DNA from 4 places in the Streptomyces sp. NPDC087428 genome. Region 4 is predicted to be linked to each of the others. Evidence: riboswitches for the same ligand, from Rfam matches in the RefSeq annotation. Region 4 holds a riboswitch; each other region holds the start of a gene.
The links. Region 4 has a riboswitch for thiamine pyrophosphate ahead of ACIO3R_RS29605 (thiamine ABC transporter substrate binding subunit). Riboswitches for the same ligand answer to the same signal wherever they lie in the genome.
Positions count from the first base shown of each region.

Region 1: linked by a shared signal. The riboswitch ahead of thiC (phosphomethylpyrimidine synthase ThiC) and the one ahead of ACIO3R_RS29605 (thiamine ABC transporter substrate binding subunit) in region 4 are both predicted to bind thiamine pyrophosphate.
Region 2: linked by a shared signal. The riboswitch ahead of ACIO3R_RS11765 (purine-cytosine permease family protein) and the one ahead of ACIO3R_RS29605 (thiamine ABC transporter substrate binding subunit) in region 4 are both predicted to bind thiamine pyrophosphate.
Region 3: linked by a shared signal. The riboswitch ahead of thiO (glycine oxidase ThiO) and the one ahead of ACIO3R_RS29605 (thiamine ABC transporter substrate binding subunit) in region 4 are both predicted to bind thiamine pyrophosphate.

Region 1 covers NZ_JBIUXR010000010.1:358,070-365,846, forward strand. The annotation lists gene ACIO3R_RS23250 (cupin domain-containing protein) at 1-282, shown strand, start outside; gene ACIO3R_RS23255 (DUF5326 family protein) at 420-635, shown strand; gene ACIO3R_RS23260 (IclR family transcriptional regulator) at 865-1,635, shown strand; gene ACIO3R_RS23265 (SsgA family sporulation/cell division regulator) at 1,737-2,174, shown strand; gene ACIO3R_RS23270 (YibE/F family protein) at 2,256-3,602, opposite strand; TPP riboswitch at 3,673-3,806, shown strand; gene thiC (phosphomethylpyrimidine synthase ThiC) at 3,799-5,613, shown strand; gene ACIO3R_RS23280 (hypothetical protein) at 5,676-6,500, opposite strand; gene ACIO3R_RS23285 (metallophosphoesterase) at 6,683-7,741, opposite strand.
Region 2 covers NZ_JBIUXR010000005.1:20,885-28,661, reverse strand. The annotation lists gene ACIO3R_RS11770 (MFS transporter) at 1-341, shown strand, start outside; gene ACIO3R_RS11765 (purine-cytosine permease family protein) at 373-1,755, opposite strand; TPP riboswitch at 1,746-1,840, opposite strand; gene ACIO3R_RS11760 (formylglycine-generating enzyme family protein) at 1,887-2,855, opposite strand; gene ACIO3R_RS11755 (ROK family transcriptional regulator) at 2,852-4,075, opposite strand; gene ACIO3R_RS11750 (sulfatase-like hydrolase/transferase) at 4,281-5,768, shown strand; gene ACIO3R_RS11745 (ABC transporter permease) at 5,765-6,631, shown strand; gene ACIO3R_RS11740 (ABC transporter ATP-binding protein) at 6,634-7,416, shown strand; gene ACIO3R_RS11735 (aliphatic sulfonate ABC transporter substrate-binding protein) at 7,413-7,777, shown strand, end outside.
Region 3 covers NZ_JBIUXR010000002.1:366,857-374,633, forward strand. The annotation lists gene metF (methylenetetrahydrofolate reductase [NAD(P)H]) at 1-397, opposite strand, end outside; gene thiE (thiamine phosphate synthase) at 542-1,195, opposite strand; gene ACIO3R_RS05395 (Rv2175c family DNA-binding protein) at 1,291-1,656, opposite strand; gene ACIO3R_RS05400 (peptide-N4-asparagine amidase) at 1,699-3,447, opposite strand; gene ACIO3R_RS05405 (NAD(P)/FAD-dependent oxidoreductase) at 3,566-4,750, opposite strand; TPP riboswitch at 4,942-5,054, shown strand; gene thiO (glycine oxidase ThiO) at 5,052-6,230, shown strand; gene thiS (sulfur carrier protein ThiS) at 6,227-6,451, shown strand; gene ACIO3R_RS05420 (thiazole synthase) at 6,454-7,248, shown strand; gene pknB (Stk1 family PASTA domain-containing Ser/Thr kinase) at 7,371-7,777, shown strand, end outside.
Region 4 covers NZ_JBIUXR010000015.1:102,341-110,117, reverse strand. The annotation lists gene frr (ribosome recycling factor) at 96-653, shown strand; gene ACIO3R_RS29625 (phosphatidate cytidylyltransferase) at 653-1,738, shown strand; gene ACIO3R_RS29620 (hypothetical protein) at 1,810-2,337, opposite strand; gene ACIO3R_RS29615 (hypothetical protein) at 2,767-3,048, shown strand; gene rlmN (23S rRNA (adenine(2503)-C(2))-methyltransferase RlmN) at 3,121-4,227, shown strand; TPP riboswitch at 4,269-4,385, shown strand; gene ACIO3R_RS29605 (thiamine ABC transporter substrate binding subunit) at 4,468-5,571, shown strand; gene ACIO3R_RS29600 (ABC transporter permease) at 5,658-7,271, shown strand; gene ACIO3R_RS29595 (ABC transporter ATP-binding protein) at 7,274-7,777, shown strand, end outside.

The DNA.
Region 1 (7,777 bases), on a different contig from region 4:
CGGGCCGCCAACGACGGGGCGTACCTGCAGTTCGTACGCGAACGGAACATGTCTGTCGGTCTGTACGCGCTGGACGCCGGTGACCTCGATCCGCAGCAGCCGCACCAGCAGGACGAGGTCTACCTCGTCGTCAGCGGGCGCGCGTCGATCACCGTGGGCATGGAAACCACGCAGGTGGGCAGAGGAAGTGTCGTGTATGTACCTGCCGGCACGGCCCACAAGTTCCACCACATCACCGAGGACCTGCGGGTGATGGTGGTCTTCTCGCCGCCCGAGGGCTGAGGGGTCCGGGAGGCGGAGCCGTCTCTCGGGGATCCCTAGGGGTTCGATCAGGGGAGTTCAAGGGCTGCGAGGCCCCCGCCGGCCACCCCCGCACCTCTAGCATCGAAGCAGGAACTCACAGAGACGAGGTATGGACGATGGCCGTGCGGGAGATATTCGCGGGAATGCCCTGGTGGGTGAAGTGGATCGCGGTGCCCGTCATCGCGATCGTCGTGTTCGGTGGCCTGATCGCCAGCGTGGTCGGCTTCGTCGTCTGGCTGCTCTTCAAGGTCCTGATCTTCGTGGTCCTGGTCGGCGGGATCGTATTCCTCGTGCGGAAGTTCATGTCGTCCTCCTCGGGCGGCGGCTGGTAGCCGCGCGATCGGGAGACCGTTAGGCCAGCTGAGCTAAGCGGAAGACGAAACGACACCCCCTTCGGGCGCTGCCGATACAGTGAAATTCGCTGCCGCCGCCTGGGAGAGCACCGCCAGTCACCACCTGACCAGTGGTGGGCACGGCTTCCGGAGTCAGGCCTGCGGCAGACATGTGGGGGCGGCCTCCACAGGCGGGCTGACCGCCCGTCACCATGCCTGGGGGTGACCGTTGACCACGGCATCGAGTACCGCTGTGCCGACGTTGATCGGATCGGTGCAGCGGGCGCTGAAGCTGCTGGAGGCCGTGGGTGCCCATCGCGACGGGGCGCCGGCCAAACAGCTCGCGCGGGAGGCGGGGCTTCCGCTGCCCACCGCCTACCACCTGCTGCGCACCCTCACCCATGAGGGATATCTGCGCAGGGAGAACGGCGTCTTCCTCTTCGGTGCCGCCGCCGAGCGGCTGGTGAACGACGGCGCCCTGCAGAACCGTCGCAGCCGGATGACCCAGTCGCTGGGCCGCTGGCGGGACATCATCGGCGCCCCGGTGTACTGCGCCGTCTACCGCGACGGTGAGATCGAACTCGTCGCGGTCGCCGACACCCCGGCAGCGCCCGCGGTGGAGGAATGGGCCGCCTTCCAGGAGACCGGGCACGCCCACGCGATCGGCCAGTGCCTGCTGAGCCAGCTCGACGAGAAGGCCCGCGAGGACCACCTGGACCGGTATCCGGTGCGCCCGCTGACCCGCTACTCCGTGCGCGACCGCCCGGCGCTGGTTGAACGGCTGCGGTCGCTGGAGCGAATGGAACCTGTCGTCGAGCGACAGGAGTACGCCCTCGGGACGGTTTGCGCGGCCATCCCGATCACGGCTGGTTTCACGGCGGCGGCGATGGCCATTTCGGTACCTCTCGACCAGGAAGAACGGTTGCTCCCCGCAGTCGAACGGCTACGTGGCGAAGTGGCCAGCCTCTTGCGTTCGTTCGTGTTCTCTATCAGTATCTGAAAAATCACTCCTTGTGATCTGCTATCGCGTGCACCACGATGGCGTCAATAGGGCCACGGGGGATCATTCCTGGCCAGATTCATCTACTGCGGGGTTGAACGATGCGCGAGTCGGTTCAAGCTGAGGTCATGATGAGCTTCCTCGTCTCCGAGGAACTCTCTTTCCGTATCCCGGTGGAGCTCCGGTACGAAGTGTGCGATCCGTACGCGATCCGGATGACCTTCCATCTGCCCGGCGACGCCCCCGTCACCTGGGCTTTCGGCCGTGAGCTGCTGCTCGACGGCCTCAACAGCCCCAGTGGCGACGGCGACGTACACATCGGGCCGACCGAGCCCGAAGGGCTGTGCGATGTCCACATCCGGCTCCAGGTGGGGGCGGACCGCGCCCTGTTCAGGGCAGGTACGGCACCACTTGTGGCCTTTCTCGACAGGACGGACAAGCTCGTCCCCCTCGGGCAGGAGTGCACGCTGGGTGATTTCGAGGGCAATCTCGAAGAGGCATTGGGGCGAATTCTGGCCGAGGAACAGAACGCCGGCTGACGGGGATCGTCCCGCCAGCCCCGGGTGCCGGTCGAACAGCACACCTGCCGAACGGGTGAATCACTCTCCGTGAGCGACTGTTCAGGGCCTCGCCCGTCGGCGGCGTCCTCCGCCACTCCGTACGGGTGCCGAAGCCCCGGCTTCCGCGCCGACCCCCGTACGGTCCGCGGAGACGACCAGTGCCGCGAGCGCGGTGGTCACCGGCACCGAGGCGACCAGCCCGATCGAGCCGACCAGTGTGCGCACGATCTCCTCCGCCACCAGCTCGCTGTTGGCCACCGTTCCCATGCTGCTCTGGGCGATCGAGAACAGCAGCAGCAGCGGAAGCGCGGCGCCCGCATAGGCGAGCACCAGGGTGTTGACCACCGACGCGATGTGGTCCCGTCCGATCCTGATCCCTGCCCGGTAGAGCTGCTTCGCATTCATCGTGGGGTCCGCCTGGTGGAGTTCCCAGACCGCCGACGTCTGGGTGACCGTCACATCGTCGAGCACTCCCAGCGAACCGATGATGACGCCGGCCAGCAGCAGACCGCTCATGTCGATGTGCGGATACAGGCCGTGGATGAGGCCGGTGCTGTCGTCGGTGTTCCCGCTCAGGCTCGCCCAGCCGATGAAGAGCGAGCCGAGCAGCCCGATCAGCAGCAGTGAGATCAGGGTGCCGATGACGGCGACCGAGGTGCGGGCGGTCAGCCCGTGGCAGATGTAGAGGGCGATCAGCATGATGGCACTGGCCCCGACGACCGCCACGAGCAGCGGATTCGAGCCCTGCAGGATGGCCGGGAGGATGAACAGGGTCAGCACGGCGAACGACAGGGCGAGCGCCACCAGCGCCATGACCCCGCGCAGCCGGCCCACGACGACCACCGCCACGGCGAAGATCCCCGCCAGCAGCGCCATCGGGAACTTCCGGTTCACATCCGTCACGGAGTACTGGAGGTCATGGGGCGCGTCGGGGGCGTACGCGACCACCACCCCCTGACCCTCCCGCAGCTGTCGCGGTGCGTCGGGCTGGACGACCTCGATGAAGGTGCGCCCCTTGTCCTCGCCGCTCGTGACCTCGATCGTGGCCTTCGCGCAGAGTCCGGCCCCGTCGCCACCGGTGGCCGGGTCCCCCGTCGGCTGCGTGGTCTCGCCGCTGGTGGGAAGCTGGGCCGCGTTCACGTCCTTGCAGTCGACCCTGTCGATGTTCACCACCTTGGCCTGCTGGGTCTGCCGGTCGAACCCGACACCGGTGCGCTCGTGCGCCGGCGCACCACCGGGCCAGAGCACCACGAGACCGACGGCGACCGCGGCCGCGAACGGGATCAGCACGGCGGCGATCACCTTGCGCAGGTGCTTGGACACGGGGGCGGCGGGGCCGTGGCTGTGGCTGTGCGAGTGGGTGTGCTGATGGCCCGGCTGTTCGGGAACGGTATGAGGGGACGTCACCGGCCGATCATCGCAAGAAGAACAGGGCCCTCTGTTCAGCACACCCGCGAGGGCGTTAGCGTGGTGGCACCTTTGCACACGCGGGAGCTCGGAGCACCGGGCTGAGAGGGCGCTGATCTCCGTACGTCCGTACGGGACACGCTGCGCCGACCGCCGAACCTGTTACCGGGTAATGCCGGCGTAGGGAGTAGGTCTCATGACCACAGCGGACGCACGCACGCCTGCCTCCAATCAGAGCGACGAGGCCGGGAAGTCCATCGGCTGGCACAAGGGATACGTCCAGGGTTCGCGCCCGGACCTCCGGGTGCCGGTCCGTCAGGTGCACCTCACCAACGGCAAGGACGTGGCGCTGTACGACACGTCGGGGCCGTACACCGATCCCGCCATCGACACCGATGTCCGCCGCGGGCTCGCGCCTCTGCGGGAGAACTGGATCATCGCCCGGGGCGACACAGAGGAGTACGCCGGCCGGGCCGCCCGGCCCGAGGACGACGGGCTCAAGCACACCTCACCGCGGACGGGGTCTCCCCTGCCCGAGCGAAGCCGAGAGCTCGGGGAGGGACTGCGCAATCTGGACGCCGTCTTCCCCGGCCGTCCCCGCCGGCCGCGGCGCAGCCGGGACGGCCGCCCGGTGACCCAGCTCGGGTACGCCCGCCGGGGGGAGATCACCCCGGAGATGGAGTACGTGGCGATCCGGGAGAACGTCGAGCCCGAGGTGGTGCGCGAGGAGATCGCCGCGGGCCGGGCCGTGCTACCGGCCAACGTCAACCACCCGGAGATCGAGCCGATGATCATCGGCAAGCGGTTCCTGGTGAAGGTGAACGCCAACATCGGCAACTCCGCGGTGACGTCCTCCATCGAGGAGGAGGTGGACAAGATGACCTGGGCGACCAAGTGGGGCGCCGACACGGTCATGGACCTTTCCACCGGCCGCAACATCCACACCACCCGTGAGTGGGTTCTGCGCAACTCCCCGGTGCCGATCGGCACCGTGCCCCTCTACCAGGCCCTCGAAAAGGTCGACGGCAGGGCGGAGGAGCTGACCTGGGAGATGTACAAGGACACCGTCATCGAGCAGGCCGAGCAGGGCGTCGACTACATGACGGTCCACGCCGGCGTGCGCCTGCCGTACGTTCCGCTGACGGCCCGACGCAAGACCGGCATCGTCTCCCGGGGCGGCTCGATCATGGCCGCGTGGTGCCTCGCGCACCACAAGGAGTCGTTCCTGTACGAGCACTTCGAGGAGCTCTGCGAGATTCTCGCCTCGTACGACGTGACGTACTCGCTGGGCGACGGGCTGCGCCCCGGATCGATCGCGGACGCCAACGACGAGGCGCAGTTCGCCGAACTGCGCACGCTCGGCGAACTGAACACGGTCGCCAAGCGGTTCGGCGTCCAGACGATGATCGAGGGCCCGGGGCATGTCCCGATGCACAGGATCAAGGAGAACATCGACCTCCAGCAGGAGATCTGCGAGGAGGCGCCGTTCTACACGCTCGGCCCGCTGACCACCGACGTCGCGCCGGCGTACGACCACATCACCTCGGGTATCGGCGCCGCGATGATCGCCTGGTGGGGGACGGCGATGCTCTGTTACGTGACGCCCAAGGAGCACCTCGGCCTGCCCAACCGGGACGATGTGAAGACCGGGGTCATCACCTACCGGATCGCGGCCCATGCGGCGGACCTCGCCAAGGGGCACCCGGGGGCGCAGGAGTGGGACGACGCGCTGTCGGACGCCCGGTTCGAGTTCCGGTGGGAGGACCAGTTCAATCTGGCGCTCGATCCGGACACGGCACGGGAGTTCCACGACGAGACGCTGCCGGCCGAGCCGGCGAAGACGGCGCACTTCTGTTCGATGTGCGGTCCGAAGTTCTGCTCGATGAAGATCTCGCACGACATCCGGCGTGAGCACGGCGGTTCGCAGTCGGAGATCGAGGCGGGCATGGCGGAGAAGTCCAAGGAGTTCGCGGCCGCGGGCAACCGGGTCTACCTGCCGATCGCGGACTGAGGCACGGCGCCTCGTACCGGCGGGCTCGCGCCGGTACGACGCGCCCCGCGCCCCCCGACCCGTCAGTCCATCTCGTGTTCGGGGCCGCCGAAGTCGGGGCTGGAGAAGTCCGGGCTGGTGAAGGTCGGCCGGGGCGCGGCCGCCGGGCCGTCGTCCGGGCTGGAGAAGTCCGGCCTGCTGTAGCCGATCTTCGGGATGCGGTTGGCCGAGGGGTACGGGGTGCGGGCGGCGGGGGCGGCGCCGGGGTCGGCGAGCGCGTCCCGCAGGAACGGCAGGATGCCCCGTTCCAGCAGCGCGTGCCGCCAGGCCTCCCGGGCACGGGCCACGTCCTCCGGCAGTTCCTCGCCCGGGTCGTCGGCGGCCAGGGAGGTGGAGCCGTTCCGCAGGGCGGTGATGAGGAGGCCGATGGCGGCGATCAGGATGGCGGCCGCGGTGAGCGCCGCGAAGAACCAGCCCGCGCCGACCATGGTCCCCGCGAAGGACGGTGGCGGGCTCAGCATCTTCAGGATGTAGCCGACCAGCAGGAAGATCACCGCGGCCGTGCCGGCGAGCACCGGGGCCAGCACGGTGACGACGGCTCCTATGCCGGCGCCCGACCGGTCGGGATCGTCGGCGCCGGTTCCCCGGACGGCGTCCCGGTCGGTGTCGGCGGCCGTGGCGCGCAGCTCCTCGCGGGCCTTCACATAGTGCTCGTACTCGGTGGCGGCCGTGGCGGTGATGAGGGCGGTGGCGGCCATCGCCATGGTGCGCAGCTGGACCGGGTTGAGCTGTTCGCCGACTGCGGCCAGATCTGGTCGTTCATGGGCGTGACGCAGCGCGTCGTCGAGGATCCGCTCGTACTCGGGGCGGTCCTCGGTCAGCAGGTGCGGAGCGCTGTTCATGTGCATCCCCCGATGCTCCGTAGGGCCTGAATGCCCGATTCGACCGGGCAGTTTGGCGGAAACGGAGGAGAGCCTGCTACTGGTACGCCGATGGTAGAGCGCCCACGGCACAGGGTGACAGGGGGTTTCCGGAAATAGGCCCAGCGGTCGGCATGGTCAGGTCGTTCATGCGTCTTCCCCGAAGACCGTCAGTCATGCAGGGGGAGTTGGACGACCAGTAGCTTTCCGGCCATGGTCACTCCGCCGTCCATGGCGATGGCGAGCCCGTCCGCGTACACGTGGGGGCCGTCGATCAGCGGGTTCGCGCTGTCCTCGCCGTCCTCGGAGCCGACCTCGCCGAGCAGATACGGAATGGGGCTGTGACCATGGACGACGCGTCGGCCGCCGTAGGCCGCCATCAGCTGCTGGACGGCCTGCGGGCCCGACTCGTCGCGGAAGGCGAAGCGCTTGGTGAGCTTGCGGAAGAGGTCCCAGCACTCATCGGCGTCGTTCCGCGTCAGAATGGCGTGCACCGTGTCGTTGACGTCCTCGATGGTGGTTCCGTAGTCGAGGTAGGCCGTCGTGTCCGAGTGCATCAGCAGGTGCCCGTCCTCCTCGACGACCGCGTCGAGCCGGGACATCCACTGGAGGTGGACGTCCTGGAGCCGCTCCATGTCGGTCTTCTGGCCGCCGTTGAGCAGCCAGGCGGCCTGGAAGGTGGCGGTGCCCGCGCCGGAGTTCACCGGGGTGTCGCCGAACCGCTTGGCGCCGAGGAGCAGCAGCTCGTGGTTGCCCATCAGGGCCTTGCAGTAGCCGCCCGCGGCCGCGGCCTCCGCGGACAGCCGCATCACGAGGTCGATGACGCCGATGCCGTCGGGGCCCCGGTCGGTGAAGTCGCCGAGGAACCAGATCCGCGCGTTGCCCGCGGACCAGTTGCCTTCGGCGTCGATCAGGCCCTGTTCGGCGAGGGCGGCGTGGAGTTCGTCCAGGTAGCCGTGGACGTCGCCGACCACGTACAGGGGGCCGAGCTCCGGATCCTGGGCGGGCCGCGGTTCGGGCACGGCCCGCACCTGGACGGTGGTGTCGCGGGTGATCACCGGAAGGTCGCGCTCTGTGGGGGTGTACCCCACCGGCGGCTCACCTTCCGGGAAGGCGTTCCCCGGGTGCGGAGCCGCAGGCGGCGCCGGGGACTGCGCATAGGGCGGTACGCGGAAGTCGCGCAACGTCGCCGTCCGCACCGCGGGTTCCTGACCGGCCCCCTGTGTCATCGACCCCTCCACCACCGTCGCGCCGCCGTACACCTG
Region 2 (7,777 bases), on a different contig from region 4:
CGGACACGCTCGCCCACGGACTCACCGCGCAGGGCGTGCCGTCCGCCGACGCGGCACGCGTCGCGGCCCTGCCGCCCGTCGGCGTGCTGTTCGCGGCCCTCCTGGGATACAACCCCGTCCGCAGCCTGCTCGGCCCGGAGACACTGGAGCATCTGCCCGTCAGCCACGCCGACTACCTCACCGGACGGGCGTTCTTCCCGACGCTGATCTCCGAACCGTTCGAGCGGGGCCTCTCCGTCGCCTTCGACTTCGCCGTCGCGGCGTGCCTGGTGGCCGCGGTCGTCTCGCTGCTCCGAGGCGGCCGCTACATCCACGGCGAGACGGCGACCACGAAGGCATGACCCCGCGCGGCTCACGGCCTGCCGGGGACCGTCACCCGCGCCGGCGCAGCCGTAGCGGGGCGTAGACGGCCAGGGCGGCGAGGAACGCCACCCCGTAGGCGAGGTCCGCCCCGTGCAGCGCCTTCGCCACCGGGCCCACGTACAGGCCGGTGCTCATGAACGGCACCGCCGCGGCGAAGGCGACGGCGAAGGCGGTGACCGCCGGCCACCACGGCTGACGCCGGGAGCTCTCGGCGGCCAGGTCGACGGGGGAGCCGCCGCGGGCTCTCGCCCGGACGAGCCAGTCGACGCCCACGATCGCGACGAACCCGGGGATCCAGTAGCCGACGAGAAGCAGCACGTTCTGGAAGCGGGCCGTGGTGTCGGCCGCGTGCATCCACAGCACGAGCGGGAATCCGAGCGCGGCGGCGAGTGCCGCGGCGACGGGGCGCGGCAGGCGGACCCCCATGGTCTGCAGGGCCAGCGATCCGCTGTAGTCGTTCATGGCGTTGCTGCACAGTGCGGCGAGTGCCACGGCGAGCAGCCCGAACGCTCCGAGAGCGCCCCCGCCCAGCAGGGTGTCGATGCCGCGTGCGGTCTGGTCGGTGAAGACGGCGGCGCCCCACAGGCCGAGGGTCTGGACCGCCACGAACGAGCCGCTGATGCCGAGCAGTGTGCACCAGAACATGCGCGGCCGGGACGTGGTGCGCGGCAGATAGCGGCTGAAGTCACTGGCGTACGGCGCCCACGACAGCGCCAGGCTCAGGGCGATGGCGCAGGTCAGGACGGACGCGCCCGCCCGGTCGGCGCCGTGCACCGAGCCGGTGGCGGCCGGGTGGACGCCGTGCAGGAGCCTGGCGGCGAGCACCGCGAAGGCGGCCGCGAGGACGAAGGTCATCACGGTCTGGAGCCGGTGGATCACCTCGTACCCCAGTACGCCGAGCGCGCCCTGGGCGGCCATCATGACCAGCACCCCCAGCCAGAACGGCCAGCCGCACAACTGGGCCAGCGCCTCCCCGCCGAACAGGCCGATCAGCGCGTCCCAGGCGATGGACGACAGCCACTGGAGCGCGCCCGGCAGTACCACACCGCGGCCGAACGCCAGCCGCGCGAGCGGGAGTTGCCCGGCGCCGGTCTGGCTGCCCCAGGTCCCCAGATACGCGGTGGGCGCGGCGCCCACGAGTGTGCCGAGCACGACGGCGGTGAGCGCCGTGGCGAAGTCCAGGCCCAGCGCGATGCCGACGGTACCGGTGAAGACGCCGGTCATGGTCAGGTTGGGGGCGAACCAGACGGTGAACAGCCGGCCGGGCCCGCCGTAGCGGCGGTCCTCGGGAACCGGGGCTATCCCGTGCGCCTCGACGCGCAGGTCGCCGGGGGCGCTGGGCATCCGCCCGTCGAACGCGGGCCGCGGGTCGCGGGCATACGGCAATGACATGAAGACATCCCTCCGCCAGTGCTAACTGGTTCAGGTTCGACGGGTGTGTTCTCAGCCCTCGTGCGGGGCACCCCGTGTCCGGTGCGGCGGTCAGGATAGCCGGGTGCGCGGATCGCGACGCGATGCGGGGGTCAGTACACCTGGAGCGCGCAGCGGAAGCCGCCGTGGCCCGTCGTGCTGTCGGGGGTGTTGGAGGTGCGGGCGGCGATCCGGTAGCGGTTGCAGTAGGAGCGGTGGCAGAGATACGAGCCGCCGCGCAGCACCCGGTTCTCGCCGTGCGGCGGTCCGGCGGGGTCGGTGCGGGTCTCGGGGCGGTCCGCGCGGTGCCAGTCGGCGCTGAAGCGGTCGGCGCACCATTCCCAGACGTTGCCCGAGGCGTTGTACAGGCCGAAGCCGTTGGGGGCGTACGCCTTGACGGGCGCGGTGCCCGCGTAGCCGTCCTCGCGCGTGTTGCGTACCGGGAAGTCGCCCTGCCAGATGTTGCAGCGGTGCCGGCCGTTCGGGGTGAGGTCGTCGCCCCAGGGGAACCGCGCCCGGACGAGTCCGCCGCGGGCCGCCTTCTCCCACTCGGCCTCGGTGGGCAGCCGCTTGCCGGCCCATCGGGCGTAGGCCGTCGCGTCGTTCCACGACATGTGGACCACCGGGTGGTCCCGGCGGTCGCCGATCGAGGTGCCCGGTCCCTCCGGCGCCCGCCAGTGCGCCCCGGTCACCGCACGCCACCAGGGGGCGCCGGGTACCGTTCCGGGCAGTACGGCATGGCGGGCCGCCGGGGGCACGAAGGCGCCGAACACGTAGGACCAGCCGATCAGTTCGGCCTCGGTGCGGTAGCCGGTGGCCTTGGTGAAGACGGCGAACCGGGCGTTGCTGACGCAGGCCGCGTCGATGTGGAACGGCCCGGTCGTGACCTCACGTACCGGTCCCTCGCCGTCGTCCGGGAACGCGTCCTCGTCCTCGCCGCCCATCAGGAACGGTCCGCCCGGTACGGCGACCATGCCGCGCAGGAGTTCGGCCGTGCCGCGTACGGGCACGGCGAACTCCGCCGGGGGAGCGGCGGTCGCCGTCGGCGCACTCTCGCGGGCGGGCCCGCAGCAGGCGTTCACCGGGCGGCCTCCCCGCCGGGCGCGCCGGGTGCCGGCCGGTCGAGCAGTTCCGCCAGATCCTGGCCGGTGGTGCGCAGCAGCAGGGCGACGCCGCCGAGCGCGGCCGCCTCACCGCCGAGGGTGGAGCCGCGCACCTCGATGGTGCGGGGGGCGGAGGGCAGGGAGAGCGCGGCGAGCTGCTCCCGGATGGGGGTGAGGACGAGGCCGTCCAGGGCCGCCGGTTCGCCGTAGACGACGATGCACTCGGGGTCGACCTGTGCGGCGAGGGCGGCGAGGACCCGGCCCGCGAGGACGGCCGCGGTCCGGACCACGTCGGCGGCGTCCGGCTGGCCCTCGGCGGCGAGGGCGATCAGCTCCGCGGCGTCGCGGGCGGTGACCCCGCGGTCGGCGCAGGCGGCGAGCAGGGCGGGGACGGAGATGAGCCCCTCCAGACAGCCTCGGCCACCGCAGTGGCAGGGCTTGCCCTCGGGATCGCAGCTGGTGTGGCCGATCTCGCCGGCCGCGCCATGGGCGCCGTGCACCAGTGCGCCGTTGACGACGAGTCCGCCACCGACCCCTTGTGACCAGCGCAGATAGACAGCGTTGTCGAATCCGCGGGCGGCGCCCCAGGTCACCTCGGCGAGTGCGGCGAGCCGGGAGTTGTTGTCCGTGAGCACGGGGGCGTCGAAGTGCCTGCCCAGCTCGGCGGCGACGTGGCCGGCGAACGGCGTCATCGTGCGCGGGTCGCCGGAGGCCGGGTTCTGCACGAAGCCGGGGAGACCGAGGCCGATGCCCTCGACGGGCGCGAGGCTGATGTTCTCGCGCCGCACCAGGTCCTCGACGGCGCGGATCGCCTGCGCGGCCCGTTCGGCGGCGCCGCTCTCCGCCGGTACGGGGGCGCTGGAGCGGCCGACGATCTCATGGGCGCAGTTGGCCACGACCACATGGATCCGGTGGCGCTGGAGGTCGATGCCGATCAGCTCGGCCCCGCGGGAGTTGAGGGAGATCTCCAGGGCCGGCCTGCCGCGGCCGCGCGGCTGCTCCGGATCGGGGGCCGGCTGTTCGATGACGGCCTTGCGCTCCAGCAGATCGGACACGATCGCGAACAGGGTGGTACGGGAGAGCCCGACCCGCTCCTTCAGCTCGCCGCGGCTCAGCGCGCCCGACCTGCGCAGTTCACCGAGTACGGCGGCTTCATTGGCCCTGCGCAGGCGTTGCAGGGCATCGGTGCGTTCCGTCATGGACGCATGGTCGATCGGTCAAGGTGTTTCTGTCAATGCGCGGGACGAATTCACACAATGTTTATTCCCAAGGGTTGACGTAAAAAAGTCGGCGTCCCTACAGTTCCGGTCATTCGGCTGCTCCGGCACGCGCCGAAGCACCACCGGACCGGGCATCGGCCGGGTCCCGCAGCACAGTGAGCGACCTTTCGAAAGGGCGGCCCGAGTGGCTCCGCGCAACGTCCTGTTCCTGATGACCGACCAGCACCGGGTCGACACCCTGGGCTGTTACGGCAACCCGCTCGTCGACACCCCCGCCCTCGACGCCCTGGCGGCCGGGGGGACCCGCTTCGACCGCTTCTACACCCCGACCGCGATCTGCACCCCGGCCCGCGCCTCGCTGGCCACCGGTCTCCACCCGTTCCGCCACGGGATGCTGAACAACCCCGAGCGCAACGGCGGGAGCAAGGACGAGCTGTCCGACGACAGCCCCACGCTCTGGGGCCAGTTGATGGACCAGGGCTACGCGGTGGGCCATGTCGGCAAGTGGCACATCGGCCGCGAGCGCGGCCCCGAGTTCTACGGCCTGGACGGCGAGCACCTGCCCGGCGCCCTCAACCCCGTGCACCACCCCTCGTACGAGAAGTGGCTGGAGGACAACGGCTTCCCGCCCTTCTCGGTACGCGAACCCGTCTTCGGGACCGCCGCCAACGGCACGGGCCGCGGGCACCTCATCGCGGGCCGGCTCCAGCAGCCCGCCGAGGCCACCATCGAGGCCTTCCTCACCGACCGCACGCTCGGCCTGCTGGACCGCTACGCCGGTGAGTGGAAGGCGAACGGCACGCCGTTCATGCTGTCCTGCCACTGGTACGGCCCGCATCTGCCGTACCTGATCCCCGACCACTACTACGACCTGTACGACCCCGCCGACGTCCCGCTGCCCGCCTCGATGGCCGAGACCTTCGCCGGGAAGCCCGAGGTGCAGCGCCAGTACAGCGCGTACTGGTCGTCCGACGGATTCGACGCCGCCGCCTGGCGCAAACTGATCGCCGTCTACTGGGGCTACGTCACGATGATCGACCACCAGGCCGGACGGCTCATAGAGGCGCTCAAGGGACACGGCCTGTGGGACGACACGACGGTCGTCTTCACCGCCGACCACGGCGAGTTCACCGGCGCGCACCGGCTCAACGACAAGGGCCCGGCGATGTACGAGGACATCTACAACATCCCCGGCATCGTCCGTGTCCCCGGCGCCCCCGCTCAGGTCAGCGACGACTTCGCCAGTCTCATCGACCTCAACCCGACCATCCTCGAACTCGCCGGAGCACCCGTGCCCGCCCTGTGCGACGGCACCAGCCTGCTGCCGCTGCTGCACGGCGCCGGGGCCGGGGACACCCGCGACGAGATCGTCGCCGAATTCCACGGCCACCACTTCCCGTACTCGCAGCGCATGCTCCGCGACCGGCGCCACAAGCTGGTCCACAACCCGGAGAGCGTGCACGAGCTGTACGACCTGGAGACCGACCCGCACGAACTGCACAACGTGTACGAGGCGCCCGCCTACGCCGGGGTCCGGCGCGACCTCACCGTGCGGCTCTACCGCGAACTGCTGCGCCGCGGCGACCCGGCCTACACCTGGATGAGCTACATGGCCGACATCGGCGGCGACCGGGCGGCGGACGTCGACGGAGTCGCGGAGGAAGTGGCATGAAGACACCGTCCGAAGCCCCCGCGGAACAGCGGACCGGGCACCCGGACCCGGAGCGCACCACCCGCCCGGCCATCACGAAGGGCCCGCGGACCCCGGGGAGGAAGGCGCGCGGGACCGGCCGGCTCACCGCCGTACTGCTCGGCCTGGCATCCGCCGCGCTGGGCCTGCTCGCCTGGGTGATCCTCGCCAACAGCGGCATCGAGGGCTTCCCCGGACCCCTTGCGGTGGCCCGCCGCGCGGGTGAACTCATCGCCGACGGAACCCTCTTCACCGACGCGGGCGCCAGCCTGAAGCGCGTCCTCATCGGCTACGTCCTCGGCGTCGCCCTGGCGATTCCGGTCGGCTTCCTCATGGGCTGGTACCCGGTCGTCCGCAGGCTGATCGAACCGTGGCTGCAGTTCTTCCGGATGGTGCCGCCCCTCGCGATCATCCCGCTCGCCATCGTCCTGATGGGCATCGACGAGACCCCGAAGATCTTCGTGATCTTCCTGGCCTCGTTCCTGTCGTCCGTCGTCTCCACCTTCCAGGGCGTCGTCGCCGTGGACGTCACCCTCGTCAACGCCGCCCGGGTGCTCGGCGCCCGCGATCCGCAGGTCTTCCTCGGCGTCGTCGTGCCCGCCTCCACCCCGTTCATCCTGGTCGGCATGCGGATCGGGCTCGGCGCGTCCTGGGCGACCGTCGTCGCCGCCGAACTCATCGCGGCCCAGGGCGGACTGGGCTTCCGGATGCAGCAGGCAGGGCTCTACTACGACCTGCCGACCATCTTCGTCCAGCTCATCGCGATCGGCTCGATCGGCCTCGCCATGGACCGGCTGCTGCTCCTCGCCGAGCGCAGGCTCACCCACTGGCAGGAACGGCGGTAACCATGCCCACCATCAACTTCCGTGACGTCACCCGGGACTTCGCCGTCAAGGACGGCGAATTCCTGGCCCTGGACCGGGTCAGCCTCGACATCGACGACGGAGAGTTCGTCACCGTCGTAGGCCCCTCCGGCTGCGGCAAGAGCACCCTGATGAACATCGCCGCCGGACTCCTCGACGCCACCGGCGGGGAAGTGACCGTGGACGGCACCCCCGTCCGCGGCCCCGCCCCCGAACGGGGCGTCATCTTCCAGCAGTACGCGCTCTTTCCCTGGATGACGGTCGCCGGCAACGTCGAGTACGGACTCAAGGTCGCGGGCGTCGGGAAGGCGGAGCGCCGGCGCCGGGCCCGCGAGGTCATCGAACTCGTCGGCCTCACCGACTTCGCGGACTCCCTGCCCAAGACCCTCTCCGGAGGCATGAAGCAGCGCTGCGCCATTGCCCGCGCCTACGCCGTGGACCCGAAGGTGCTCCTCATGGACGAACCCTTCGGCGCCCTGGACTCCCTCACCCGGGTCCGGATGCAGGAGTCACTGCTCGACACCTGGGGCCGTGACCGGCGCACCGTCATGTTCATCACCCACGACGTCGACGAGGCGGTCTTCCTCGCCAACCGCGTCGTCGTCATGGCGGCCCGCCCCGGCCGTGTCCACACGGTCATCCCGGTCACGCTGCCCTATCCGCGTACCGAGGAACAGCGGTTGTCGCCCGAGTTCGCCGAACTGCGTGCCCAGGTGTGGCACGCCGTCCACCACCAGCCGGCCCCCCTCGAAGGAATGGTGTCATGAAGTCGATCCGTGCCCTCGGCCGCCGTACGGCCGGCCTGTTCCTGGCCCTGTCGCTCGTCTCCGTCGCCACCGGCTGCGGGGGCGGCTCCTCCGACGCCGCGGACGGCGGACCTCGGAAGGTGAGGTTCGGCTACATCGCCGACTACAGCGGTTCCGTCGCACTCGCCGTCGCCCAGAAGCAGGGGCTGTGGAAGAAGTCGGGTGTCACACCCGAACTGAAGGTCTTCACCAACGGCCCGCTCCAGGTCCAGGCGCTCGGATCCGGCAGCCTGGACTTCGGCTACCTCGGCCCCGGCGCACTGTGGCTGCCCGCCTCCGGGCGCGCGTCCATCGTCTCCGTCAACATGCTGGGCCTGGCCGA
Region 3 (7,777 bases), on a different contig from region 4:
CGATCCACGGGCCCATCGGGTCGCCCGGCGGGTCCCCGCGCACGGCGAGGATGTTCCGGATTCCGGCGCCCGCGTACTGGCCGATCATGTTGCGCAGCTCGGCGATGGAGTGGTTGACCGCCGTGAGGTGCGCGACCGGGGTGAGGGTGGACTCGGCGGCGATGTCCTGCGTCGCCTTCACCGTCCCGGCCCGGGTGGACCCACCGGCTCCGTACGTCACCGAGACGAAGCTCGGTCCCACCGCCTCGATCCGGCGCAGCGCGTTCCAGAGATTGCGCTCGCCCTTCTCGGTCTTGGGCGCCCAGAACTCGAAGGAGTGCAAGGTCTCGCCGGTCGCGAGCATCTCACGCACGGTGCGCGCGTGATCTGTCCTGGTGGAAGGTGTGCCAAGGGCCATACCGGCAGGTTAACCAGGGCGTGGCGGCCACCCAACCGAACCAGCGAGATTTGCCCGAATTGACCGGTACTTGTCCACGCTTCGGACACCGATGTCCCAAAGACGCCGCTCGGGCGGTCCCGTCCGCCCGGGGTGTCCGCCGGATCACGCGTCGGCGCGGGCCCGGATCCTTTCTGCGAGTTCAGCGGCGGCGGCCGCGGGGTCCGCGGCCTCGGTGAGGGCCCGTACGACGACGACGCGGCGCGCTCCGGCGTCCAGCACCTCGTCGAGATTGCCGGCGTCGATCCCGCCGATGGCGAACCACGGACGCGCCGGGGCGAGCGAGGCGGCGTACCGGACGAGGCCGAGGCCGGGGGCGTGCCGGCCGGGCTTGGTCGGGGTGGGCCAGCAGGGGCCGGTGCAGAAGTAGTCCACGCCGGGCTCGGTGACGGCGGCGTCGACCTCGGCCTCGGCGTGCGTGGAACGGCCGACGATCACGTCGTGGCCGATGATCGCGCGGGCGGCGGGCACCGGCAGGTCGCCCTGGCCCAGGTGCAGCACGTCGGAGCCGATGGCGTGGGCGACGTCGGCCCGGTCATTGACCGCGAGGAGCCTGCCGTGACGCCGGCAGGCGTCGGCGAGGACCGCGAGGTGGTCGAGCTCCTCGGCCGCCTCCATCCCCTTGTCGCGGAGCTGGACGATGTCCACCCCGCCGGAGAGGACCGCGTCGAGGAATTCGGGGAGGTCTCCCTGGCGCCTGCGGGCGTCCGTGCACAGGTAGAGCCGGGCGTCGGACAGCGGCGTGCGAGGCGTGGGCATGGCGAAGTTCCCCCGGAGAGCTATGACGTGCGGTAGGCGGTGCGGAGATGGTGCGGGCCGCACCGTGCGGCCCGCACCACCCGTACGGCTGTCGGTCAGACGGCGAGCGCCTGGGCGCGGCGCTTCACCTCCGTGCCGCGATTCTCACTCAGCGCCTGCGCGGGCGTGCCCGGCAGGCTCGGGTCGGGAGTGAAGAGCCATTCCAGCATCTCCTCGTCGGAGTAGCCGTCGTCCCTCAGGAGCGTCAGGGTCCCCGAAAGGCCCTTGACCACCTTGTCGCCGTCGATGAAGGCGGCAGGCACCTGGAGTGCCCGGTTCTCACCACGTCGTACGGCGATCAGCTGGCCCTCCTTGACCAGCTGCCGCACACGCGTCACCTCGATATCGAACAATTCGGCGATATCGGGCAGGTGGAGCCAGGCAGGGACGAGAGCATCGATCTTTGCGTCAATCTCGGTCACGGGACAAGCCTGCCATCCCGGACCGACAGTCGATACCCGGACTCAGCCCTTCAGGGCCTCGCGGGCCACGTCGGCGACGCGGCAGTGGCGCTGCCGGTCGGCCGTGACCCAGCCGTGAGCGGTCGTCAGGGAGCGCGAGTAGCAGGCCCCGGTGTCCGTGGTGCCCCGGTACTTCTCGGTGGAGGCCCCGTCGGCCGACCGGACGGCACCCGCGGTGCGGACGATGCTGCCGGTCGAGTCCACGGTGTCGTCGGTGACCGCGTCCGTGTGCCATCCGGATGCGGAGCCCCTCCGGGACGTGTCGACGATCACGCGGCGCTGGGTGACGGCCGCCCTCATGTCGTAGTTGTTGTAGTTGCCGTACAGCGGGATGTCCAGGTCCACGTCGATGGGGTAGGACCAGGTGCCGCGCAGCGCTTCCGTGCGGCCGCGGGCCTTGGTCGTCACCGTGGTGGAGCCGTGGTCGCGCTGGTGCATCACCTGGTGGCTGCCGGTGGCGGAGACGTTGTCCGTGTTGGTGTACGCGAACTTCTGCTCGACGGTGGTGGTGACCCGGCCCCTGGAGGTCTCGACGTACCCCGAGATCCTCCAGGAGCGGCCGGTCGACACGGAGACGTCGGTGGAGCCGTTCGCACCCGGGGTCCGGACGGTCTTCACGTCCGGGGTGTGGCTGAGGGTGTTGGTGGTCACCCCGCCGCTCGTGCGGGCCTTGTGGGCGTCGGTACCGAGGAAGAGCGAACCGTCGATGGTCCAGCCGTCGGCCGCGCCGTACGGGGTGATGCCGATGGCGTGCGGCCGGCCGTCGGCCAGCAGGCCCGCGAAGGGGGTGAGGTCGATGTCGTACGCCTCGGTACCGAACTGGTCGATGGCCGGGATCGGGCGCCACAGCGTCGGCACGATGCCGCCGGAGTACACGACGGGGTACGGCTGGGCGAGGCCCGCGGCCCGCCCGTCCACCGTGACCTGCACCTCGCGGTAGGGGCCGCCGCCGCAGAGGTAGTCGGGGGCGGTCGCCGCCAGGTCGTCGGGGACCGCGTCGAACCACTGCTCGTCGCAGCCGCCGCCGCGGGCGTAGACCTCCAGGCGCGCGTCGGTCAGATTGCGCGGGAAGGTGACGTCGGTGCTGGTGGAGCCGCCCTTGGCGACACTCATCCAGGGCGCGCCGCCGGAGCGGGTGTCACCGAGGGGGACGACGCGGTCGGCCGTGGCGGCGGCCGGGTGGCGCTTGTCGGCCCGGTAGTACGTGATCTTCAGCTTGATCCTGTACACGCCGGTGTACGTCTCGTTGACAACGTTGCCGAGTTCGAGCTGGAGCTTCTGCGGATCCTTGAGGAGCGGCGCGAAGTCGGTGATGTCCTTGGCGACGTGCCAGCTGATGCCGTCGTCGTCGGGCTCGGCGGTGCTGGTGCGGAAGACCTCCGCGCCGCCGATGAAGACCGCGGCGAGGCGGTCGTACTGGCGCCCCTTCACGCTGCCCGACCAGTCGAGGACGACCTTGTTCCACGGGCCCTCGCACTTCTTGGGCGGGGTGAGCGTGGTCGTGTACGGGGGCCCGCCGAGGGTGTTGCCGAAGTCGTGGTCGACGGCCGTCACCGAGCAGTGCCCGGTATCCGGACGGGAGACCGGCGGAGTCGCGTCGACCGGGTCCTGGTAGGCGACGGCCGGGTTGGAACCGGGCGCGGGGGCGGTGTCCGCCTGGGCCGGGGCGGCGAGGGCGCCTCCGACGAGGGCGACCGACGCCGAGGCCATGGAGATTCCACGCAGCGCGCGGGACCATCTGTGCCGAAACATGCGCATCCTTCGAAGAGTGTGAAAAATGATCACTTCAAAAGATGTACAGTGCACCAATCTCCGCCCTGCCCCAAGGGCCTGTCCACATATCGGACGTCAACGTCCGCTGCGCGCACCGCTACTGACGGGCCGCCGACTTCAGCGGTACGGAGACGTCACCGGCCCGCTCCGGATCGAGCCGCGCCCCGGCCTCGATGAGCCTGCGCCCCTGGATCAGGTCGCGCGGGCGGCCGACGGCGAGCACGGCGACCAGGACGTCGTCGCGCAGCCAGCACACCGACCAGGCGGGACCGGCCGGATCACCGCGCCACAGCAGGGTGTCCGCCCCTTCGTGGTGACCCGCGTACTGGACGAACCGGCCGAACTGCTCTGACCAGAAATACGGCACGGGGTCATAGGCGGGCGGCTCCGCCCCGTCCCCGCCGGCCGTGCCGATGATCTGGGCGGCCGCGGTCCGGGGCCCCTGGAGGGCGTTGTCCCAGTGGTGGACCAGCAGACGCGCCCCGTAGCGCGCGGAGGGGAACGAGGCGCAGTCGCCGACGGCGTACACATCGGGCAGCGAGGTGCGCAGCGCCGCGTCGGCGGTCACCGATCCGTCGGGCCCGAGCCCGATGCCGGAGCCGGCCAGCCAGCCGGTGGCGGGTCGTGCGCCGATCCCGACGACGACCGCGTCGGCCGGGAGCGTGCGGCCGTCCGCCAGGACCACGCTGCCGGGCTCGACGCGGGCCACCCGCGCCCCGGTGAGGAGTCCGGCGCCTCTCTCCGCGTACCAGGCGGCCATCGGGGCGGCGACCTCGGCGGGCAGGGCGCCCGCGAGGGGGCGTTCCGCGGCCTCGACGACGGTGACCTCGCAGCCCGCGGCGCGGGCCGCGGTGGCGAACTCGGCACCGATCCAGCCCGCGCCGACGACCACGACGGTGTGCCGCGCCTCCAGGACGGGCCGCAGCCGCGCCGCGTCGTCCAGGGTGCGCAGCAGATGGACGCCCGGCACGCCCTCTGAACCGGGCAGCACGACGGGTTCGGCGCCGGTGGCGATGACCAGGACGTCGTAGGGGACGGGCCCCGCGGAGGTGTCCAGCTCATGGTCGCCGGCGCGCAGGCCGGTGACCTCGCAGCCCAGCCGCAACGCGATGCCCAGTGCCTCGAAGTCGATGTCGAAGGCGGATTCCTCGGCCTTGCCGAGCAGCACCGCCTTGGACAGTGGTGGGCGGTCGTAGGGCTGATGGGGTTCGGCACCGATCAGGGTGACGGCGCCGGTGAAGCCCTGCTCCCGCAGGGCCACCGCCGTCTGCACGCCCGCCATGCCCGCGCCGACGACGACCACCCGTCGCCCCGCCCGCTCCGACTGCCGCTCCGGCCGCTCTGCCCGCTGCTGCTCGTTCACCCGTCCACCTTAATCAACTGACGACCCGTCAGGAAAGTGGTCCGCGGTCGCGCTCGCACCCACCGCCCTCCCGGGACCCGCCACGAGCCGGGGTCTAGGGTGACCCACGGAGAAACACTCGCGGGAGCCCGGACGCACCGGGCTGAGAGGGAGGCTGGACGGCCTCCGACCGTACGAACCTGATCCGGGTCATGCCGGCGAAGGGAGGGGCTGGATGCCCATGCGCACCCACCGCGCGAGCGGGTCCGACGTCCTCGTCATCGGGGGCGGCATCATCGGCCTGGTGACCGCCTGGCGGTCCGCGCAGCGCGGTCTGGCCACCGCGGTCGCCGATCCCGGCCCCGGCGGCGGGGCCGCCCGGGTCGCGGCCGGGATGCTGGCCGCCGTCACCGAACTGCACTACGGCGAAGAGATGCTGCTGGGTCTCAACCTCGCCTCCGCCGCGCGCTATCCGGCGTTCGCGGCCGAGCTGGAGGCGGCGAGCGGACAGGACATCGGCTACCGCGCCTGCGGCACCCTGGCCGTCGCGCTGGACACCGACGACCGTGCCCATCTGCGCGAGCTGCACGCGTTGCAGCGCCGGTCCGGGCTGGAGTCCGAGTGGCTCACCGGCCGCGAGTGCCGGCGCCTGGAGCCGATGCTCGCGCCGGGCGTACGCGGCGGACTCCGGGTCGACGGCGACCACCAGGTCGACCCGCGCCGGCTGGCCGCCGCGCTGCTGACGGCGTGCGAGCGGGCCGGGGTCGTCTTCCACCGCCACCGGGCCGAACGGCTCTCGGTGGCACGGGACCGGGCCACCGGGGCCGTACTGGCCGACGGTTCGGAGCCGGTGGCCGATCAGGTGGTGCTCGCCGCGGGCAGCCTCAGCGGCCGGCTCGCGGGGGTGCCCGACGACGTCCTGCCGCCCGTCCGCCCGGTCAAGGGCCAGGTGCTGCGGCTGACCGTACCCACCGCGTACGCCCCCTTCCTCAGCCGCACCGTGCGGGCCGTGGTCCGGGGCAGTCACGTCTACCTCGTGCCGCGCGAGAACGGCGAGCTGGTGATCGGCGCCACCAGCGAGGAGATGGGCTGGGACACCACCGTCACGGCGGGCGGGGTGTACGAGCTGCTGCGCGACGCCCACGAGCTGGTGCCCGGCATCACCGAGCTGCCGCTCACCGAGACCCTGGCCGGTCTGCGCCCCGCCTCACCCGACAACGCCCCGCTGCTCGGCCGCACCGCACTGCCCGGCCTCCACCTCGCCACCGGGCACCACCGCAACGGGGTGCTGCTCACTCCGGTCACCGGCGACGCCATGGCGCAGCTGCTGGCCGACGGCGAGCTCCCCGAGGTGGCCCGCCCCTTCTCCCCCGGCCGTTTCGCGGCCGCCACCCCCGTACGACAGGAGCAGCCCGCATGACCGTGCCCGTCCCCCTCTCCGTGTCCGTGTCCGTGAACGGCGAGACCGTCGCCGTCGCAGCGGGCACCACGCTGGACGCCCTCGTCGCGACCCTGACCGAGGCGCCCTCGGGTGTCGCGGCCGCGCTGAACGAGACCGTCGTGCCGCGCGGCCAGTGGTCCGCCGCGGCGCTCGCCGACGGCGACCGGGTCGAGGTCCTGACCGCGGTCCAGGGAGGCTGACCGTGTCCGACGATCTGTTCACTCTCGGGGACACCGTCCTCGGCTCCCGGCTGATCATGGGAACGGGCGGGGCGCCCAGCCTCGATGTGCTGGAACGCTCACTGATCGCCTCCGGCACCGAGCTGACCACCGTCGCGATGCGCCGCCTCGACCCGACCGTGCGGGGCTCCGTGCTCTCCGTACTGGAGCGGCTCTCCATCCGCGTCCTGCCGAACACCGCGGGCTGCTTCACGGCGGGCGAGGCCGTGCTCACCGCCCGGCTGGCCCGCGAGGCGCTCGGCACCGACTGGGTCAAGCTGGAGGTGGTCGCCGACGAGCGGACCCTGCTGCCCGACCCGATCGAGCTGCTGGACGCCGCCGAGATCCTGGTCGACGACGGTTTCACCGTGCTGCCGTACACCAATGACGATCCGGTGCTGGCCCGCCGGCTCCAGGACGTGGGGTGCGCGGCGGTCATGCCGCTCGGCTCCCCCATCGGCTCGGGGCTGGGCATCCGCAATCCGCACAACTTCCAGCTGATCGTCGAGCAGGCCCGGGTCCCGGTGATCCTGGACGCGGGTGCCGGGACGGCCTCGGACGCGGCGCTCGCCATGGAGCTGGGGTGCGCGGCTGTGATGCTCGCCTCAGCGGTGACCCGGGCCCAGGAACCCGAGCTGATGGCCGCCGCGATGCGTCACGCGGTGGAGGGCGGGCGGCTGGCGTACCGCGCGGGGCGGATTCCGCGCCGGCACTTCGCCGAGGCGTCGTCGCCGGTGGCGGGGCGTGCGGCGCTGGACCCGGAACGCCCCGCTTTCTGACGCCGGACACCGCGGCTCCGGGAGCGGTGGGCAGCGTGTCCCTGTCACGGCCCGGCTGCGGTACCGGTCCGGAATCGTCCCGGCCCGTCAGTCGTGTCCGCGCCGGCTCGTAGACTCGCTGCGTGGATACGACCCTCCAGGACCCTCTCGTCGGGCAGCTGCTCGACGGCCGCTACCGCGTCGATGCCCGCATCGCCGTGGGCGGCATGGCCACGGTCTACCGGGCCATGGACACCCGGCTCGACCGGGTGCTCGCCCTCAAGGTGATGCACCCGGCGCTCGCGACCGACGCCTCCTTCGTCGAGCGCTTCATCCGCGAGGCCAAGTCGGTGGCGGGGCTCGCGCACCCCAATGTGGTCGGGGTCTTCGACCAGGGGGCCCAGGGGCAGTACGTGTACCTGGCGATGGAGTACGTCGCGGGCTGCACGCTGCGCGACGTGCTGCGCGAGCGCGGCGCACTCCAGCCGCGGGCCGCGCTGGACATCCTGGAGCCGGTGCTCGCCGCGCTCGGCGCCGCGCACCGGGCGGG
Region 4 (7,777 bases):
GGCCTGCCGGTCGGACACCGTGCAGGTGAGGACGCGACGCAGGACCCGCCGGGCCCGAGCACGCCGGGCCCACTCAAGACACGCAGGAGCACGTGGTGATCGAAGAAACCCTCCTCGAGGCCGAGGAGAAGATGGAGAAGGCCGTCGTGGTCGCGAAAGAGGACTTCGCCGCGATCCGCACCGGCCGTGCGCACCCGGCGATGTTCAACAAGATCGTCGCCGACTACTACGGCGCGCTGACCCCGATCAACCAGCTGGCCTCGTTCTCGGTGCCCGAGCCCCGCATGGCCGTCGTGACGCCGTTCGACAAGACGGCGCTGCGCAACATCGAGCAGGCCATCCGCGACTCCGACCTCGGGGTCAACCCGAGCAACGACGGCAATATCATCCGGGTGAACTTCCCCGACCTCACCGAAGAGCGCCGTCGCGACTACATCAAGGTCGCGAAGACCAAGGCCGAGGACTCCAAGATCTCGATCCGCGCGGTCCGCCGCAAGGCCAAGGAGATCCTCGACAAGCTGGTCAAGGACAAGGAGTCCGGCGAGGACGAGGTACGTCGCGCCGAGAAGGAGCTCGACGACACCACCGCGAAGTACGTCGCGCAGGTGGACGAGCTGCTGAAGCACAAGGAAGCCGAGCTGCTCGAAGTCTGATGAACGACTCTTCCTGGGGCGCCCCGCAGGGCGTCGGCCACGGGGCCGCTCCCGAGATGCGGGCCGCTCCGGCGGGTCCTGCATACGATGTGCATAACGCCCAGCAGACTCGGCCCATGCCCATCGTGCCGGACGTTCCCGACGCAGGTAGAGACGCTGACGACCGTGATGACCGGGACCAGGGGGCCGCACGCCTGAGCGGCGGCCCCTTGTTCCGCGACGAGAAGCCGCAGGAGCCCATGTCCACCGCGCCGCCACCCCCGCAGAAGAAACGTGCGGGCCGTGATCTCGGAGCCGCCATAGGGGTCGGCGTCGGGCTGGGTGCCGTCGTCGTCGCCTCGCTCTTCATCGTCAAGGCCGTCTTCGTCGGTGTGATCGCGGTCGCCGTCGTCGTGGGCCTCTGGGAGCTCACCTCCCGGCTGGAGGAGCGCAAGGGCATCAAGGCGCCGCTCGTTCCCCTCGCGGTCGGTGGCGCGGCGATGGTCGTTGCCGGTTACGCGCGAGGCGCCGAGGGCGCCTGGGCCGCCATGGCGCTGACCGCTCTCGCGGTACTCGTCTGGCGGATGACCCAACCGCCGGAGGGCTACCTCAAGGACGTCACGGCCGGCGTTTTCGCCGCGTTCTACGTACCGTTCCTGGCCACCTTCGTCGCCATGCTCCTGACCGCGGCCGACGGGCCGCAGCGGGTGCTGACCTTCCTGCTGCTGACCGTGGTCAGCGATACCGGCGCGTACGCCGTCGGCTGGCGGTTCGGCAAGCACAAGCTCGCACCGCGGATCAGCCCCGGGAAGACCCGCGAGGGCCTCTTCGGAGCCGTGGCCTTCGCGATGGTTGCCGGTGCGCTGTGCATGGAGTTCCTGATCGACGACGGCGCCTGGTGGCAGGGCCTGCTGCTCGGCCTCGCGGTCGCCGCCAGCGCCACCCTCGGTGACCTGGGCGAGTCCATGATCAAGCGGGACCTCGGGATCAAGGACATGGGCACGCTGCTGCCCGGCCACGGCGGCATCATGGACCGGCTGGACTCCCTGTTGCCGACCGCCCCGGTGGTCTGGCTGCTGATGGTCCTGTTCGTCGGCTCCGGCTGAGCGTCCGTACGCGTCACCACGAGTGGGGCCCACCGTCCATGGACGGTGGGCCCCACTCGTGTCCGGTGAGGTCAGCCGCGTTCCCGCAGGGCCGAGCGCATGTGCTGATACCGCTCGATCGCCCGCTTGCGTATCCACACGAGCCAGCAGCTGAACACGATCACGCCCACGCCGAAGACCAGGGGCAGGGCCGGTGAGCCGGTGGTGACCCCGAGGACCAGCATGCCCACCGCGGTCAGGCCCATGAAGCCCAGCCAGTAGGGCAGCCACCGGCTGCCCCGCTCCATCTTCCCGAGCTGGTCCTCGACCAGCCGGCGCATGACCGCCCGCTCCTCGGGATCCTCCGGCACCTCGCGGTGCCGGATCCTGCGGCCGAGGTCGATGAGCGTGTCGGGCCGCGCGCCGGTCGCACGGCTGGTCCTGCGGCGTTGGTACGCCACGACCCCGATGACCACCGCGGTGTAGACGAGACTCCGGACCGCCCATAACGCCGGATGATCGTCCCGGCGGAACACGGCTTCGAGGCCCAGCCCCAGCACGAAGAGCACCAGGGCGTGTGCGGCCAGGCTGCGGCTGAACCAGTGCTTCACGGTGTGCACAACTGATACCTCCTGCTGGGTCGGTGGGCTGTCCTGTCACTCCGGGTACCCCGTCCGGCCCGGCTCAGGGGTGCTGCGCCGCCCCCACCGGTGTGGGGCGGGGCCACTGCCAGGTGTCCGGGACGCTGGAGGAACGGAAGCGGAGCCGCAGGGAAGGGGCATCATGGCCGGCGCGCGTTCGATCGAGCCCGGAGCTGTGGAGGCGTCCGCGCCACAGCGTGTTTGGTACACCTCGTGCGGCTCGAACACCCGTCTCGGCCGGCTCGCCTCCTGCATCGAGGGCGGCCGGCGCCGGGGCGGGCCTTCTGCGACCCGTAACAGGAGGAGCGGGTCTTCGCCCGCGCTCATCTCGTCTCGGCGTCACAGTTCGCGGACTTCGCCGCTGAGGAGATGTACAGGAGCCCCGGCGAAGATCTTGATCTCGGTCCGGTGCTCAGGTCAGGCGTCGCGCGGCTGGGGAGCGGGCGGTACGAGACGCTGGTGTGCGCCGGACAGCTGGACGGACTGCCCGTCCCCACGTTCACGGCCCCCCGGCGGGCCGACGAAGTGACCCCGGTGCCTCCCTCCAGGGCGTACGTGCTCCTCCTCGCCGCCGGCCTGCTCGATGCGGGTGCTTGGGACGTGGACACCGTGGCGGCCTGCATCGCCTCCTCGCGCGGAGCCGTCGGCCACTGGCCGGACCGGGCGATCCGGGCCCTCGTCGCGGAGTGACCCCTACCCTCAGCGGGCCGGGCAGCACGATGACCGATCGCACCCCGGCGTGTCTGCGACACTGGATGAACCATGCCTAAGCCCGGAGAACTCACTTTCGTCGCGCCCCGCGGAGCCAAGAGGCCGCCGCGGCACCTCGCCGACCTCACGCCCGCCGAGCGCAAGGAAGCCGTCGCCGCGACCGGCGAGAAGCCCTTCCGCGCCCAGCAGCTCTCGCAGCACTACTTCGCGCGGTACGCGCACGACCCGTCGGAGTGGAACAACATTCCGGCCGCGTCGCGCGAGAAGCTCGCCGAGGCGCTCTTCCCGGACCTGATGTCCGTGGTCCGGCACATCAGCTGCGACGACGACACCACCCGCAAGACGCTGTGGAAGCTGCACGACGGGACGCTGGTCGAGTCCGTCCTGATGCGCTACCCCGAGCGCGTCACGATGTGCATCTCCTCACAGGCGGGATGCGGGATGAACTGCCCGTTCTGCGCCACCGGGCAGGCCGGTCTCGACCGCAACCTCTCCACGGCGGAGATCGTCCACCAGATCGTGGACGGCATGCGCGCCCTGCGCGACGGCGAGGTCCCGGGGGGGCCGGCGCGGCTCTCCAACATCGTCTTCATGGGCATGGGCGAGCCGCTCGCCAACTACAAGCGGGTGGTCGGGGCCATCCGCCGGCTCACCGACCCCGAGCCCGACGGGCTGGGGCTGTCGCAGCGCGGGATCACCGTCTCGACCGTCGGCCTGGTGCCGGCGATGCTGCGCTTCGCCGACGAGGGCTTCAAGTGCCGTCTCGCCGTCTCGCTGCACGCCCCGGACGACGAGCTGCGCGACACCCTCGTACCGGTGAACACCCGCTGGAAGGTGCGCGAGGTGCTGGACGCGGCCTGGGAGTACGCGGAGAAGTCCGGACGCCGTATCTCCATCGAGTACGCGCTGATCCGTGACATCAACGACCAGGCCTGGCGGGGGGACCGGCTGGGCCGGCTCCTCAAGGGCAAGCGGGTGCACGTCAACCTGATCCCGCTGAACCCGACGCCCGGCTCGAAGTGGACCGCCTCGCGGCCCGAGGACGAGAAGGCGTTCGTCGAGGCCATCGCCGCCCACGGGGTGCCGGTGACCGTCCGGGACACCCGGGGCCAGGAGATCGACGGCGCCTGCGGGCAGCTGGCGGCATCCGAGCGCTGAGGCCGAAACCGGCCGTGTAGCCTGGGCGTGAATTCAACTTCATATTCCGACAGGGGAGCGCCACAGCGCTGAGAGTGCGGCACCAAGGACAGGTTGGCCGCAGACCCTCTGAACCTCGCCCGGGTCATTCCGGGTAGGAAGTTCGGACCTTACTCAAGCTGTTGCGCCCTGCCCGCTTCCGGTTCCGATCCGGTGCGGGCAGGGCCGCGTCTCTTCCTGGTCACCCCCAGGAGGAATCACATGAGCACCACCAAGAAGATCGCGGTGTCGGCCGTCGCCGCCGCGATCGGCGCGACCGCGCTCGCCGGCTGCGGCAGCTCCGACGACTCGTCGTCCGGCTCCGCCGGCACCAAGGGCACCGGCTCCAAGACCGTCACCCTCGTCAGCCACGACTCCTTCAACGCGTCCAAGGACGTGCTGAAGGAGTTCACCCGGGAGACCGGTTACACGGTCAAGGTGCTGAAGAGCGGGGACGCGGGCGCCGCCCTCAACCAGGAGATCCTGACCAAGGGATCGCCGCGCGGTGACGTGTTCTTCGGCGTCGACAACACCCTGCTGTCGCGCGCCCTCGACAACGGCCTCTTCACGCCGTACGCGGCCAAGGGCCTCGACCAGGTCGCGTCCGACGTCCAGCTGGATGCCGGAAAGCACCGGGTCACCCCGGTCGACACCGGCGACATCTGCGTCAACTACGACAAGAAGTACTTCGCCGACAAGAAGCTCGCGCCGCCGAAGTCCTTCGACGACCTGGCGAAGCCCGCGTACAAGAACCTCCTCGTCACCGAGAACGCCGCGACGTCCTCGCCCGGTCTCGGCTTCCTCCTCGGCACCGTCGCGGCCTACGGCGAGGACGGCTACCAGGACTACTGGAAGAAGCTGAAGAACAACGGCGTCAAGGTCGTCGACGGCTGGGAGCAGGCGTACAACGAGGAGTTCTCCGGCTCCGCGGGTGGCAGGAAGGCCAAGGCCGACCGGCCGCTCGTCGTCAGTTACGCCTCCAGCCCGCCCGTCGAGGTGCTGTACGCGGACCCGCAGCCCAAGTCGGCCCCGACCGGGGTCGCCACCGGGACGTGCTTCCGGCAGATCGAGTTCGCCGGTCTGCTCGACGGCGCGAAGAACGAGGCGGGCGGCAAGGCCCTGCTGGACTTCCTGATCGGAAAGAAGTTCCAGGAGGACATGCCGCTCAACATGTTCGTCAGCCCGGTCAACAAGGGCGCGAAGCTGCCGGAACTCTTCACGGAGTTCGGGGCCACCGCGGACAAGCCGGCGACCGTCGCCCCGGACACCATCGCCAAGAACCGTGAGCAGTGGGTCCAGTCATGGTCCTCGCTCGTAGTGAAGTAGCGAGGACTCCCGTACGCGGACCGGGCGCGCGCGGGAAGGCCGCACGTACCCGGTCACGGCGCGGGAGCGCGGTGCGGCTCGGTCTGATGGCCGTGCCCGTCGCCTTCTTCGCGGTGTTCTTCGCCTACCCCGTCGCGGCGATCGTCGGGCGGGGGCTCAAGGCCGACGGCGTCTGGCAGTTCGGCCGGTTCGGAGAGGTGCTGAGCCGGCCGGACATCCTGGACGTCCTCTGGTTCACCCTCTGGCAGGCGCTCGCCTCGACCGCGCTGACCCTGCTGATCGCACTGCCGGGCGCCTATGTGTTCGCCCGGTTCGACTTCCCGGGCAAGCAACTGCTGCGGGCGATCGTCACGGTGCCGTTCGTCCTGCCGACCGTCGTCGTGGGCACCGCGTTCCTCGCGTTGCTGGGGCGCGGCGGCTTCCTCGACGGACTGTGGGGCGTACGGCTCGACACCACGGTGTGGGCGATCCTGCTGGCCCATGTCTTCTTCAACTACGCGGTCGTCGTGCGCACCGTCGGCGGACTGTGGTCGCAGCTCGACCCGCGCCAGGAGGAGGCCGCCCGCGTCCTCGGCGCCGGACGGTTCGCCGCCTGGCGGCGTGTCACCCTTCCGGCGCTCGCCCCCGCCGTGGCCGCCGCGGCGCTGATGGTCTTCCTCTTCACCTTCACCTCCTTCGGCGTCGTCCAGATCCTCGGCGGCCCCGGATTCTCCACGCTGGAGGTGGAGATCTACCGCCAGACCGCACAGCTGCTCGCGCTGCCCACCGCCGCCGTGCTGACGCTCGTGCAGTTCGCCGCGGTCGGCGCCATCCTCGCCCTGCACGCCTGGACCGTACGGCGCAGGGAGACCGCGCTGAAGCTCGTCGACCCGGCGCAGACTGCCCGCAGGCCGAGCGGCGCGGGTCAGTGGGCGCTGCTCGGAGGCGTCCTGCTGACCGTGCTGGTCCTGATCCTGCTGCCGCTCGGCGTACTGGTGGAGCGCTCGCTCGACGTGTCCGGCGGCCACGGCCTCGACTACTACCGCGCGCTGGCATCGGCGGATGCGAACAGCGGTACGTTCCTGGTCGCGCCGCTGGAGGCGATCGGGAACTCGCTGCGGTACGCGCTGGTCGCGACCGTCATCGCGCTGATCGTCGGGGGCCTGGCCGCAGCGGCTCTGACCAGGCGGGGGGGCCGGCTGGTCAGGGGTTTCGACGCCCTGCTGATGCTGCCCCTCGGGGTCTCCGCCGTCACCGTCGGCTTCGGGTTCCTGATCACCCTGGACAAGCCGCCGCTCGATCTGCGGACCTCCTGGATCCTGGTGCCACTCGCCCAGGCCCTGGTCGGGGTGCCGTTCGTCGTACGGACCATGCTGCCGGTCCTGCGGGCGGTGGACGGGCGGCTGCGCGAGGCGGCCGCGGTGCTCGGCGCCTCGCCGCTGCGGGCCTGGCGCGAGGTGGATCTGCCGCTGGTGCGCCGGGCACTGCTGGTCGCGGCGGGCTTCGCGTTCGCCGTGTCGCTCGGCGAGTTCGGCGCCACGGTGTTCATCGCACGGCCCGACAACCCGACGCTCCCGGTCGCCGTGGCACGGCTGCTGGGGCGGTCCGGGGATCTCAACTACGGCCAGGCGATGGCCCTCAGCACCATTCTGATGCTCGTGTGCGCGGTGTCGCTGCTGCTGCTCGAACGTATCCGCACCGATCGATCCGGGGAGTTCTAGGGATGCTGACACTCGAATCGGCCACCGTGCGCTTCGGTGACCGGGCGGCGCTGGACGCGGTGGACCTGGAGGTCGCCGAGCACGAGATCGTCTGCGTGCTGGGGCCGAGCGGAAGCGGGAAGTCGACCCTGCTGCGGGTGGTCGCCGGACTCCGGCATCCGGACGGCGGGCGGGTACTGCTCGACGGAGCGGACCAGGCCGGGGTGCCGGTGCACCGGCGCGGGCTCGGCCTGATGTTCCAGGACCACCAGCTCTTCCCGCACCGCGACGTCGGTGCCAACGTCGCCTTCGGACTGCGGATGCACGGCGTGAGCCGGAGCGAGCAGGACCGCAAGGTCGTCGAACTCCTCGAACTGGTGGGGCTGCCCGGCGCCGAGCGGCGGGCCGTCGCCGCGCTCTCCGGCGGCGAGCAGCAGCGCGTCGCCCTCGCACGGGCGCTCGCCCCCCGGCCCAAACTGCTGATGCTGGACGAACCCCTCGGCCAGCTGGACCGCAGCCTGCGCGAA